2 linked regions of the Pelagibaculum spongiae genome follow. The protein of the gene in region 1 binds, or shares a complex with, the protein of each later gene. Links are inferred from orthologs where the notes say so. Each region holds a gene or a part of one and is shown on either strand. Other genes may lie near its edges.

Evidence for each region. The genes of interacting proteins can lie anywhere in the genome.
Region 2: the proteins of mfd (region 1) and uvrA are in contact, whole or in part, in a crystal structure (PDB 4DFC), measured with the Escherichia coli proteins. The link is inferred for Pelagibaculum spongiae from one-to-one orthologs.

Annotation. Positions count from the first base shown.
Region 1 is NZ_QDDL01000004.1:171,086-178,852, reverse strand. The notes cover bases 2,780-6,786. They hold mfd (transcription-repair coupling factor), read left to right. Parts: upstream 2,780-3,124; coding sequence 3,125-6,586; downstream 6,587-6,786. Other genes in these bases: DC094_RS11520 (CsiV family protein), read left to right, coding at 6,594-6,786. In the rest of the region: DC094_RS11540 (hypothetical protein), read right to left, coding at 1-157; DC094_RS11535 (agmatine deiminase family protein), read left to right, coding at 297-1,358; DC094_RS11530 (carbon-nitrogen hydrolase), read left to right, coding at 1,491-2,384; more of DC094_RS11520, read left to right, coding at 6,787-7,760. UniProt on the Escherichia coli protein: Couples transcription and DNA repair by recognizing RNA polymerase (RNAP) stalled at DNA lesions. Mediates ATP-dependent release of RNAP and its truncated transcript from the DNA, and recruitment of nucleotide excision repair machinery to the damaged site.
Region 2 is NZ_QDDL01000009.1:147,536-154,153, reverse strand. Bases 940-4,325 are described here. They hold uvrA (excinuclease ABC subunit UvrA), read right to left. Parts: upstream 3,966-4,325; coding sequence 1,140-3,965; downstream 940-1,139. Other genes in these bases: DC094_RS17730 (S53 family peptidase), read right to left, coding at 4,115-4,325. Outside these bases: DC094_RS17745 (hypothetical protein), read right to left, coding at 112-582; more of DC094_RS17730, read right to left, coding at 4,326-5,698; DC094_RS17725 (hypothetical protein), read right to left, coding at 6,032-6,618. UniProt on the Escherichia coli protein: The UvrABC repair system catalyzes the recognition and processing of DNA lesions. UvrA is an ATPase and a DNA-binding protein. A damage recognition complex composed of 2 UvrA and 2 UvrB subunits scans DNA for abnormalities.

The sequences.
Region 1 (7,767 bases):
TCGACCACACCTTTCTGCCATTTGAATCGGTTTTATCTGCTTGACCTGAGTAAGAGTGGATTTGAATGCTGCATCGGTTAACGATTTCTATTTTCGGCAATCCTTTCAACCCAAAATGACTGTGATAGTTTAAAGCTACCTTCAGAATTGGTCGCACTATTAAATTCCTCTCCATGGAAAGCAAAGCATTAACGCCTAATCAGACCGATCACCCTTAAATATTAAATTCAAGGCGCACTATTACCCTTCTCATAGTAGAATGCCCGCTATGTAACAACACACTTTGAAGCCGCATTTTGCAACATCAATCTAGTAAACGACTCCACAATGAGTGGCACGATCAAATTGCCACTTTGCTTTGCTGGCCCCACCAACAATCAGACTGGTTTGAGCAAATTGATCGAGTCGCTCCTGAATTTGCTGCATTCGCAGCAACCATTACTCGTTTTCAAAAGCTATTGTTGATTTGCCATGATGAGGCAACTTGGCAACAGGCTCAGCCGTGGCTGAAAAAAGCCGGTGCCGATTTCAGTCAAATCCAACCACTTTTGATTGCAACTAACGATACCTGGTGTCGAGACTTTGCCCCGCTCACCCTACAGGTCGATGGCAAGCCGCAACTACTTAACTTGGTGTTTAATGGCTGGGGTCAAAAATATGACCATGCGCTAGATGCTGCCGCAGCTGCAGACCCTGTGATGGTTGAGGCGCTGACTGAACTTTATTCCAATCACCCGCAGCCACAATGGAACCATCAAGCTTTAGTGTTTGAAGGTGGCGGTCTGGAAAGTAATGGTGCTGGCGTGCTGCTAACCACCGATGCTTGTGTGATGCATCCAAAGCGCAACCCAGATTTATCACGCCAACAGATTTTAAAAAAACTGTCCGAATTGACCGGTGCCAGCGAAGTCTATTCGTTATCTGAAGGTGGCTTATCTGGTGATGACACCGACAGCCATATCGATAATCTGGCGCGATTTGTCTCAAAAAACTGCATTGTTTATTTGCAGTGCGATCAAACAGATGATGAAAATTATTCGGCGCTGAATAAAATGCAGCGTGAACTACTGACATTGCAGCGACCCAACAATCAACCTGATTTCGATCTGATTGCGATGCCTCAGCCAGACCCTATTTTTGACTGCGACAACCGCCGAGTGCCTGCCAGCTATATTAATTTCGTATTGGTGAATGGTGCAGTGTTGGTGCCACAATATGGCGTAGCACAAGATGCTACTGCTTTGCAGATTCTCGGTGATTGCTTTCCAGATCGCCAAGCAATCGGCCTCAGTTGCAGGGCATTAATTGAACAAAATGGCAGCTTGCATTGTTTAAGTATGCAGCTTCCAAAAATTTAATGGCGTGAATGTTAGTTACCGACCACCATCTCATCCTCGCCATGGATGGCAGTGATCCATGGACAATGACGTGAACAGGCCAAGTAATTAATCATTCATTTTGCTCACATTGCCTATCAAAAGATTCTGATTATGAACAAAAAACTTAAAGTCGCACTGGTTCAGGCTCAAATTCCTGACAATACCGAGCAATCAAAGCATTTGCTGGAACAAACTATCCGCCAAGCTGCAGCGCAAAATGTTAAATTAATTTTGCTACCAGAACTGCATAACGGCGCTTATTTTTGCCAACAGCAGGCATTAAATGAATTTGATCGCGCCGAATCTATTCCCGGCCCAACCACCGATTGGCTCAGTGCTTTAGCTAAACAATTAAACATCGTGATTGTTGGTTCAGTATTTGAACGACGCACTGCCGGCATTTATCACAACACAGGCGTGGTATTAGACAGCGACGGTTCATTAGCCGGCATTTACCGCAAAATGCACATTCCCGATGACCCAGGATTTAATGAGAAGTTTTATTTCACACCGGGCGATATCGGTTTTAAACCGATTAATACTTCAGTCGGCCGATTAGGCTTATTAGTCTGCTGGGATCAATGGTACCCGGAAGCCGCACGTTTAATGGCACTCGCCGGTGCAGAAATCTTGCTTTACCCCACCGCAATTGGCTGGGACCCTGCTGATGATCAAGCCGAAAAAGACCGTCAACTCGACGCATGGCAAACGGTGCAACGTGGCCATGCGGTAGCTAACGGCCTACCGGTACTCAGCTGCAACCGCACTGGCTTTGAAGCATCACCCGAAGGCGCACTCAATCACACTGGTGGTATCGATTTCTGGGGCGGCAGTTTTATCACCGGGCCACAAGGTGAATTCCTCGCCAAAGCTGAGGTTCAACCGGAATTGTTAATCGCCGAACTGGACTTGGCACACAGTGAAAATGTCCGCCGCATTTGGCCATTTTTCCGTGACCGGAGAATTGATGAATATGGGGATTTAACCAAAAGGTTTATTGATTAAACTGAAAAGCGCTGTAGTCCAACAGCGCTTAATTTAGAAACTACTAGCTAGTATCTTAGATTTTATTTCTTGATATTCGGAATCACTTATCATTTCAGCATCAAATAACTTTTTAGCTTTCCCTAGCTCAACTACAACATCGTTTTTATTAGCCGCTATTTCTATTCCGATGCTACATTAACCAATTAACAACACAAGACTTTTAGCTCTATTTTTGTATTCTCAGCAAGCTACAATAAAAACCATGATATTCACAGCATAATCAAATACTCATCCAATTTTTTATATTACAACTGAAACACCGTATAACTCTGATAGCACGACGGCTAGCAAAGATAGGAAAATTTGCAGCAAAACTTATTCAAAACATTAAATGTAGGTGCTGTGATAATTACACTTCTCTGGTTTCGCTATGAAATATTGAGATTCTCTAGCACCCAACACCACCTAAGGGCCGCAGAAAATATAAATTGTTCTGTACAACCTCGAGTCGCACTACGTGCTTACCTAAGTCAGATACAAGGTCGGGTAAGCCACGGCGCATCCGACGTTTCAGGTTTGGGGGATTTATTAAATTCTGTAGTCCTAAGGTTCATTTTGCTTGAATTACGACAAGCCAATCACCACCACCATGTACTGTATAAAAAACCACCACCGACTATCAATTCCCGTGACAACTGCTATAGTTGCCCGCCATAGACATTTGCCTTTAACAGCTTGTAGCAGGCCTTTTAACCACTGTGACTTCGCAAAATCCTCTGAATCAAATTGACCTACCGGTTGCGGCGGGTGATCGAAAGCAACTCGGTAATCTGGCAACCCCAGCCCTTGGCTGGAGCTTGGCGCAAATTGCCCAATCAGAAAATCGACCGATTCTGCTGATTGCACCGGACCAAACCCACCTGGAAAAGCTCCGTGCAGAGATCCGTTTCTTTGTCGGCGACAAAATACCAGTGCATTTGTTTCCAGATTGGGAAACCTTGCCCTACGATACTTTTTCGCCGCATCAAGAAATCATCTCTCGCCGTGCCCGACTGCTGTTTCAGTTGCCACAGCAGACTCAAGGTGTATTGCTGATATCGGCCAATACCTTGATGATGCCGATGCCACCGGCCAGCCATTTGCATGCCCACACCTTGGTCATCCAATCGGGCGATTTCATTGATATCAACCAGTGGCGCAGTCGACTGGAACAAGCCGGTTACCTATGCGTATCGCAAGTGACTGAACCGGGTGAATTTGCGGTTCGTGGCTCATTATTTGATTTATGGCCATCTGGCAGCCCATCACCCTACCGGGTAGATTTGCTCGATGATGAAGTTGAAAGCATTCGTCAGTTTGATCCTGAAAATCAGCGCTCTACTGAGGTGCTACAAAAAATCGAGCTGTTACCGGCACGAGAATTCGCCTTAGATGAAAAGTGCATTCAGTTCTTCCGTAAGAACTGGCGTAGTCGTTTTCCTGATCACACCAAAAGTTTTATCTACCAAGATGTAAGCAAAGGTATTGCGCCCTCGGGCATTGAATATTATTTGCCGTTGTTTCATGAAAATATTGCCAATATTTTTGATTATTTACCAAAAAATACGCTGGCAATTAATCTACCGCAGATTGACCAAGCGTTAGATCATTTCCAAAGCGAAATTGTTAGTCGTTACGAAAACTACAATGTTGATTACGACCGGCCTTTGTTACGCCCAGATGAATTATTTCTCAGTTCAGATAAATGTTTTTCTGAGTTAAATTTATATCCAAGACTGGAATTGTTTACTGAATCGATTGGTAATCGCGGTCGCAAAAAAGACATTCAACTGGATGGATTGCCTGAGCTACAAATTGATGCTAAAGCCGACAACCCGTTTGTCTTACTGCAATCACTGATTGATCGTAGCAAACTGCCGATTATTTTTACCGCTGAATCTGCCGGTCGCCGGGAAGCCCTGCTCGATTTATTGCATAGCCATAAAATTCACCCCCATGGCTGCAATAGCTGGCAAGAAGCAATTGAATCCGATCAGCCACTGAATATTGTGGTTGCACCCTGCGAGTATGGTTTTTCCATTCCATCCGCCACAAAGCAGCCAGCTTTTATTTTAGTCAGTGAGTCTGACTTACTCGGTGAAAGGGTCAGTCAGCAGCGGAAAAAAGCCGCTAAGCAAGATCCAGATCTAGCCATTCGAAATTTGGCCGAACTGCGCGAAGGCGCCGCCGTGGTGCATATTGACCATGGTATTGGCCGTTATGTCGGCTTACAAATTTTACAAAGCGGCGGACTGGAAGCTGAATATTTGGTGTTGGAATACGCCAAGGGCGATAAAATCTATGTGCCGGTTGCGGCAATGGAAAAAATAAGCCGCTACAGCGGTCACGACCAAGATACGGTTTCGCTGAATAAATTAGGCAGCGATAAATGGAACAAAGCCAAACGCAAAGCCGCTGAGAAAATTCGCGATGTTGCCGCTGAACTATTAGATGTTTATGCGCAAAGAGCCGCTAAACCTGGTTTTGCTTTTGATCTGCCCGATGAACATTATCAAACCTTTGCTGCCAGCTTCCCCTTTGAAGAAACCGATGACCAGAAATTAGCGATTGGTGCAGTAATAGGTGATATGACCGAGAACACCGCGATGGATCGCCTGATCTGTGGCGATGTGGGTTTCGGTAAAACCGAAGTGGCAATTCGCGCTGCTTTTCTGGCGATTCAAGGTGGTAAGCAAGTCGCAATCTTAGTGCCGACCACCCTGCTGGCCCAGCAACATTATGAAAATATTCGAGATAGATTTGCCGATTGGCCAATTCGGGTTGAAGTCGTGTCTCGTTTTACTACCGGCGCTAAACAAAAAAGCCTTCTCGGTGATTTAAGCGAGGGTAAAGTCGATTTAATCATTGGCACCCATCGACTGTTAAGCAACGAAGTAAAGTTCCGAGAGCTTGGGTTAGTCGTGATTGATGAAGAACACAGGTTTGGTGTCCGTCAAAAAGAAAAGCTACGTTCATTGCGCGCCGAAATTGATATTTTAACCATGACCGCGACACCAATTCCACGCACCTTAAACATGTCGATGGCTGGCATGAGAGATTTGTCGATCATCACTACACCACCGGCGCGTCGATTAGCGATTAAAACCTTTGTTCGTGAAAAAAACATGGGGCTGATTCGCGAGGCGGTACTTCGTGAAATCCTTCGTGGCGGCCAGGTTTATTATGTGTACAACCAAGTTGACTCGATCGAACGCTGCACCGAAGAATTAGCCGAACTCATTCCAGAGGCACGTGTAGCATTTGCCCATGGCCAAATGAGCGAGCAGCAAATGGAAAAAGTGATGACTGATTTCCACCACCAACGCTGCAACGTACTGGTATGTACCACCATTATTGAAACAGGCATCGATATTCCCAACGCCAACACCATGGTGATTGATCGGGCCGATAAATTTGGCCTAGCCCAGTTGCACCAGCTTCGCGGTCGCGTCGGACGCTCTTATCATCAAGCCTACGCTTATTTGCTAACACCGCATCAATCTGCCATCAGTGCTGACGCTCAAAAACGGCTGTTGGCAATTGAGAGCTTCCAAGATTTGGGCGCTGGTTTTGCACTGGCTAGTCAGGATTTGGAAATTCGCGGCGCGGGTGAATTGCTTGGCGAAGGTCAAAGCGGACAAATCGCCAGTATCGGCTTTACTTTATATATGGAAATGCTCGATCAGGCAGTCTCTCAATTAAAAGCTGGCAAACAACCAGAATTAAATACGCCGTTGAATGCAGGTAGCGAAGTAGATCTGCGCATTCCGGCATTGATTCCAGATGATTATTTGCCAGACGTACAAGCCAGACTGGTGCTCTACAAACGAATTGCTAGCTGTAAAAATGCTGAAAGTTTGCGAGCACTTCAAGTAGAAATGATCGACCGTTTTGGCTTATTACCGGCGCAGGCGAAAAATCTATTTAGGGTTACCAGTCTAAAACAGCGAGCAGAATTGGCTGGAATTGCTCGAATAGATGTTCCCAAGGATTCAATCCGGGTAGAATTCACAGATCAACCGAATGCTGAGCCCGGCCGACTGTTTGAAATGTTGCAGAAAAAGCCGAGAGAATATCAGCTAGATGGACCTAATCGCATCAGAATGCCTTCAGCCGATGAAAATGCCGATCAGCGATTAGAACGCGTGTTCCGTTTTTTCGATTTGCTGGAAAGGAAATAAAACGTCAATGAGCAAATTTGTCGCCACTATTTTTGGAATTGCCTTATCTGTTTCGGCAATTCCTAGTGCTTTCGCCCAAACTTCACAAAGCAGTAACGACATTAGACCGACCAAATGGTACCAGGTCGAACTGTATATTTTTGATCGGCGCACTGGCCCGGTTGATAGTTCAGCAAGCGCTGAAAAGTGGCAACAAGATGTGCCATTAATTCCTACAGAGCAAGCGACTAAACTGATCAATCTGCAACAACTTAAGCAACAACGCACAACCAAGCTGGAACAGCAAAATCAACAACTGCCTAACAGCTTTTCTGATCAATCTGCTGTCAGCGCGCCAGCGCAAACGCTTGAATTACAAACTGCTGCTGAAACTGTATCAGCAGACTTAGATCTGCCTGACCCTGCAACTGTCCCTTGGGTTGAGCTTGAGAAGGAAAACTTTGAGATTAAAGAAGTTAAACAATTTAAAACGTTAACCCACCTTGCCTGGCGACAACCTGCCCAAACTAAACAACAAGCTAATTGGATTCGAATTAATGCAGTTGAACTGGAAACTCCGGTTAGCGCGTTAATTGAGACTGCTCAAAATCCTTTCGATTTACCACAAAACGATAGTTTCGAGCAATCCAAGTTATTTGCTGTGCCAGAGCGACAAACCTCGTTGCAACAAACCGATTCGACCAACTATATGTTAGATGGCCGAGTTCGGCTGAGTCTAAACAGTTATTTGCATTTCGATAGCGAGTTAGTGATTCAACAATGGCTTAAAAAAGAACAACAACCAGTGATTGTTGAAACGATCTCACAACTACCCAGCGAACTAGCCGGTATTGAATTGCCTAATACTGTTGGCCAACCAGTGATTGGGAATGATAACAACGAGTTAACTTTGGAAGAAGTGGTTGGCAGCCAACAACCACAAATGGTTGATTATTTGCAGAACTATCCGCTGCTGCAGCATCGTCGAATTAAAAAGAATCGCTTACAGTATTTTGATCATCCATTGTTTGGTGTGCTAGTGATCATCCGCGATTATAAATTACCAGAGCCTAAGCCAGAGCCCGAAATTATCGCTCCTGCGGCAGCTGAAGTAGAAAATGACGGTAATCCGGTTATTAAAGCGCCAGTGACGATTGAGCAATTGTCAGAGAAACCGGCCACTGCTACTGAATAGGTAGTAT
Region 2 (6,618 bases), on another replicon or contig:
TTGAAGGGAGTTGGTGTAAAGGTCGGCAGCGATTTTAACATGAATGTTGATCGGTTGTGCCGGGATGAGTTGCATGCAGCAGAACAAACTAGGGCACAACCGAAAGAAATTTTAGCGTAAGTGATGACGATTGTTCTGCTTCTTACTATTTTCAGGAGGCTCTGGATCAGGGTACTTCTCATCAATTGTTTTCAATGAGCGTAAAAATAAACCCAAGCCACCAAAAGACAGTAGTAAAATGGTGATCAGTTCAAAGCCCGTCATACTGCGGAATGAGAACTTGATTGAAGCGATAACACCAAAAATCAACGCAGTCAGCGAACCTAAAGTCAGTAACCAACCAATAAACTTGCGGCTATCGTAGAACAGAAAAGCAATACCAAAGATAAACGGAATCATCACCATGCCGCTGGTCACGCCAAACTGGCTACCAAAAGCACCAAAACCATACAATCGAGAACCCAGGCCAAAGCTGGACGTAACATTAATCGCATTTAGCAGCATATAACCGCCGCCACACAACATCACTAAGCCAAGAAAAAACTGACCGATTCCGCCTGATGTTCCACCTGCGCCTCTCATATTCTCTCCGCTGTTAGCTCAATCAATTGGCGTATTCAAAGTAGCTTGTTTTGACATTATATGTCAAAGGTTCTTGTCGATTCTTAGTCTAAAGTAATGGGGCGCATATTTTAGGGATATAACTATGTCAAAATCATGGTCACAGCTGCCGCATTGGATGCAGTGGCTGCTTTACTTTCCAGCAGTAATAATTGCCTCTTTCCTGATTTCATCTTTAGCCACATTACTTATACCCAGCAAGGTATTGTTTCTTTCATATGGAAACCATATTGTTATGTTTGTATATTATTTGGTTTTTTCTATCGTTTTCGTTTGGCTTTCTTTTAGTCTTGCACCTAAGAATAAGATGCTATTTTCATTGGTAATGTTCTTATTGTTTTCTGCCTACATTTTAATATCTGATTTTGAATTAGTATTTTCAAGACCGGGAGAAGAGTTCGATTATTCTTTAGTGGTTTTGTATAACTGCATTTGGTTTTTTGTATCGATTTCCATGTTGTATTTTTTGAATAAAAAAAGCGCGATTTAATCGCGCCTTTTTATTTCGTCATTAAAAGCTATTTCAACATTGGCTTTAAAAATTTACCAGTATAGGATTTTTTGCTTTTGGCAATGGTGTTTGGTGTGCCGGTGGCGATAATCATGCCGCCGCCGTCTCCGCCTTCTGGGCCAAGGTCGACCACCCAATCAGCAGTTTTCACCACATCCAGATTATGCTCAATCACCACAATGGTATTACCGCGATCACGCAATTTATGTAACACGCCAAGCAGCTGGCGAATATCATGAAAATGCAAGCCAGTGGTGGGTTCATCAAGAATATATAAGGTTTTCCCGGTGTCCCGTTTAGATAGCTCGCGAGATAATTTAATCCGCTGGGCCTCACCGCCAGAAAGAGTGGTCGCGCTTTGACCGAGCTTGATATAAGAAAGCCCAACATCCATTAAGGTTTGTAATTTTCGTGCTAGTGCCGGAATGGCATCAAAGAATTGCCGGGCATCTTCAACCGTCATTTCCAGCACTTCATGAATGCTCTTGCCTTTATAGCGAACTTCCAGCGTTTCCCGGTTATAACGTTTGCCTTTACAGGTGTCGCATGGCACATAAACATCGGGTAAAAAGTGCATTTCAACTTTAATTAAACCGTCGCCCTGGCAAGCTTCGCAGCGGCCACCGCGAACATTAAAACTAAAGCGCCCTAATTTATAACCACGTGAACGGGCTTCCTGACTTTTGGCAAATAATTCACGAATCGGCGTAAATAAACCGGTGTAGGTAGCCGGGTTGGAGCGAGGGGTGCGGCCAATTGGGCTTTGGTCGATATCAACTACCTTGTCTAGCAGTTCTAGCCCGCTAATGCCCTTATTCGGTGCGACTTGCAATGTGGTTGCCCGGTTTAGCTCGATGGCGGCTAACGGATAAAGGGTGTTATTAATTAAGGTCGATTTACCCGAACCAGAAACACCGGTAATGCAGGTCATTAAGCCCAGTGGGATTTTTAGATCGACATTTTTTAAGTTATTGCCGCTGGCACCTTTTAATACTAATTGATGTTTCGGGTCAGCAATGACAAATTCTTTGGGTATTTCTATTTTTTCTTTGCCAGAAAGAAACTTTCCGGTCATCGAGTTTTTATTATTCAAAATATCCGGTAATTTCCCTTCAGCGACAATTTCACCACCATGAACACCAGCGCCGGGGCCAATGTCGACAATATAATCTGCCTGGCGAATCGCATCTTCATCGTGCTCGACCACGATTACGGTATTGCCCAAATCGCGTAAGCGGGTAAGGGTTTTTAATAAGCGTTCGTTGTCTCGCTGGTGTAAACCAATTGAAGGTTCGTCCAGTACATACATCACGCCGACTAGGCCAGCACCAATTTGACTGGCAAGGCGAATTCGTTGTGCTTCACCGCCCGATAAGGTATCAGCGCCGCGATCTAGGGTTAAGTATTCTAGTCCGACATTAACTAAGAATCCGAGTCGTTCATTAATTTCTTTAAGAATTTTATCGGCTATTTCGCCACGCTGCCCGGTTAAATGTAAATTAGCAAAAAAATCACCGGCTTTGCCAATCGGCAATTCGGTAATGTTATGCAATGCTTTTTTCTCGATAAAAACATTGCGAGCTTCAACCCGTAAGCGGCTGCCATCACAATGGTCACAAGAGTGGTTGCTTTGGTATTTACTCAACTCTTCCCGTACCGAGTTAGATTCAGTATCTCGGTAGCGGCGCTCTAAGTTGGGAATGATACCTTCAAATGGATGACAGCGATTAATAATGTCACCACGATCATTTAGATATTTGAATTTAATTTCTTCGCCTTCAGAGCCATAAAGTATTTTTTTCTGAATATCATCTGGCAGGCTGTTAAATGGCTTTTCAACATCAAATTTAAAATGTGTCGCCAGGGCTTTTAGCATTTGGAAATAATAGGTGGTTTTCCGATCCCAGCCGCGAATTGCGCCATCACCTAGCGATAAGCTTGCATCTTGAACCACTCGCGATGGGTCAAAGACTTGTTTTATTCCTAGGCCGTCACAAGTTGGGCAAGCGCCTGCCGGATTGTTAAAAGAGAATAACCTTGGCTCAAGTTCAGTCAGGCTGTAACCACATTTCGGGCAAGAGAAGCGTGCTGAAAATAGCAAATGTTCTTTGCTGTCATCGTCCATAAAGGCGACTTGTAATAAACCATCGGAAAGCTCCAATGCAGTTTCAATAGATTCTGCTAGTCGTATTTCCATGCCCGGCTTAACTTTCAAACGATCGACCACTGCTTCAATGGTGTGCTTGCGTTTTTTATCTAGCGTGACCGGTTCTGCTAGATCAACCACTAAACCATCAATACGGGCGCGAATAAAACCGCGGCTTTGTAGGTCGCGCAGAATATGCTGGTGCTCGCCTTTTCGATCACGAATCACCGGAGCTAGCAGCATAATTTTTTCTCCCTGGGGGAGTTGCATTAGCTGGTCAACCATTTGCGAAATGGTTTGTGCTTTTAGCTCGATGTTATGGTCTGGGCAGCTGGGAATACCGACTCTGGCGTATAACAGCCGTAAATAATCGTAAATCTCGGTAATCGTGCCCACAGTGGAGCGCGGGTTGTGCGAAGTGGATTTTTGCTCAATCGAGATCGCCGGAGACAAACCTTCGATATGGTCAACATCGGGTTTTTCCATCAACGACAAAAACTGGCGTGCGTAGGCCGACAATGATTCGACGTAGCGACGTTGTCCTTCAGCATATAGCGTGTCGAAAGCCAGTGAAGACTTGCCTGAGCCTGACAGGCCGGTGATCACGATTAGCTGATCGCGAGGCAACTCGATATTAATGTTCTTCAGATTGTGGGTGCGTGCGCCGCGAACCAGTATTTTTTCCACTGCGATATCCTGGGGGTGAAGCTCGGGTACTGATTATATATCCAGTAGGCTTAAAATTGAATGCTTAACCGTACATTAGCTATCTGTAATGAGCCCGCTAGTAAGGTTTATTTCTAGCGAGTTCAAGTGCGAAATGTATCAATGTTGGCTTAATTTAATTGTTCAATTAATCGGTTAATTTTAACTGCGCCAAGTCCGGTTGCTTGATTATAACCATAGCAAGCGCCACCAATGTTTGGGTCTAGATCACCATGTATATTGCTGGTTCCCTGTGTCACAGAATAAAAAATATCATCATATAAATAAGAGTTAGCCAGTTGGTATAGCAGAGGATTTAATGCGCCTAATGGCTTTTTGTTTTTTGATATTAATTGCTGATTAACCAGAGATATTGCACCGGCAAAAAATGGTGCAGAGGCACTAGTGCCGCCGTTAGTTAACCAATGACCGCCGTTAAAGTAGATATAACTATTACTTGCGATATAAGCAATGTCAGGAGTGAGACGCTGCTCGCCGGGAAATGCCCCAAGACCTTTCTGCCAATTTGGTCGCTTAAATATTGATGATGGCCCACCGCCGCTACCGTCGTTATTTGTCTTTTGCCATACCGCAACCGATGTGATTTGATCTTGATTGTTGAGTTGAGCTTCTATGCCGCCAACAGAAGTTGTCCATGGTGAAGATGCTGGGTAAACCGCGCCTAACGCAGGAGTAAAGTTTTGGTTGAGATAGCCAAAATCGCCACTGGCTGCGATTAAAGTGCTGCCTGTTACTGCGACTAATTGAGCGTATGACTCGGCTAATGATATTTCGTCAGCAGAATTATCAGATTCTCTAGAACCTTGGCTAATACTAATGACTTGCGGTAAGCCATGTTGAAAATTTACCGGATTAGTTGCTTTGCTTAGCAGCCATACTTGGTCGCCACCACCAACAATGACACCTGTACCAATAAAAGTTAATTCCTCAATCTCAGGTGCAATGGATAATATGGTTTGAATATCTATTTGTGCTTCTATGTTATTGCTAAGTGGTAATCCATAGGGCGTTTCTGTTAATTCTCGATAATCTGCTGTAATGGAAAAACAATCACGGTAAGTGTCGTTGTCTGCCCGAGATGGTATGACTTCACTTAATAAAATGGCAGCACGCATGCCTTGACCTTTAAAACCCTGCTGATGTAATTGATCGATACCAAAAGCAGTCATCATTTGTTTGGGTAAGAAAACGTTATCTGACTGCAAGTTTTTAGCTTCATCGCATGTTGGTTTATTGATGATGCTTTGAAGTTTCGCTGTTGTCGTTATATTGTTTTTTTCTTCATTGCTTGGGTCTGAAAGTAAAAAATAATTTAATACAATTTCTTTGATGTACGGGGCTAATGACTCAGGTGTGCAAGTTTTTTGCGTAGGTTTTTTACTGGAGTCGACACATAAATGCTGTTGCATTTGTGCGGTATTAAATTCAGCCGAGATACTAATTTTTGATGGGTGGATTTCAATATTTTTTGCAGCAATCGATTCTAAGTAATTAACGACTTGTTGAATGTTTTGGCTACTGCTACCGAATTTTTGAGCCGTTTGTCCAGTTGTTAAATAGTCTTGATACTGATTAGATTGTGGAGAAGAAATTGCGTGAGCATTTGTTTCAAGACCTACGCTGTCTCGTAATAATCCAAAATGAACGATGTGTTTGTAATTATAAGCGGGTGTCGGAATAGACTTGTTTGACACTGCGCTGCTCGCGAATGAAACAATTGCTAATGATATTAATGTAAATAAATTACTTATAATAAGAAATGGTTTTTTATCCATACGATCAGTGACTTTTTTTGATTAACTTATAAGTTACCTTAGTCGCTTTTTCATGTTCATTTGAAAATATGCAGTCATATTTTAGTTTAACTGTATGATTTTTATAGTGAGTGGTGCTGGAAGGTGGTTGGTTGACTTATTTGTTGGTAATTATATTTATTGTTTTAATTGTTAATTATTGTCATCTGTAAAATAAAACAGGCTAGCAATTGCTAGCCTGTTTTTTTAATAAACTGTTATTTCAACAGGTTATTAGTTGCTGCCTTGATTGATTGTCGCAGTGTTATCACTACCTTGCTGCAAGCTGTAGATATAGTTGCTGCTATCGTTTTGCGTTGCAGTCACTAAGTGACCGGTTCCAGCTTGGTCCAAATGGGCAAAGTTAGAGAAGCCTGACTGAGTCAGAGCAACTTCACTTTCAAAGCTAGCGCCAGGCCATGAATGCACGACTGCTTCGTTTAACTCACCGCTTTGCGAAACATTCACTAGGTTATCATCACCAACGGTGTAACCGGTCATGATGTTTTCAGAACCCGTTTGATCGATATTCGCAGTGTTTGTATCGCCGGCTTGACTGTAATCGACGCTGTTGTCGTTTCCAGCTTGCGTTACAGTTGCAAGGTTATCGCTGCCGCTTTGAGCCAAAATAGCTGACTGGGTTGATCCGCCTTGGCCTAAATCTGCTTCGTTGTTTAAACCAGTTTGCGTAATTCTAGCTGAATGATCGTTTCCAGCTTGATCAAGCGTAATCAAGTTTGCATCACCATCTTGGAAAGAAATTGCAGCATTTCTTTCGCCAGTTTGAGTGGCAGTGACGCTGTTAAGATTGCCATATTGAG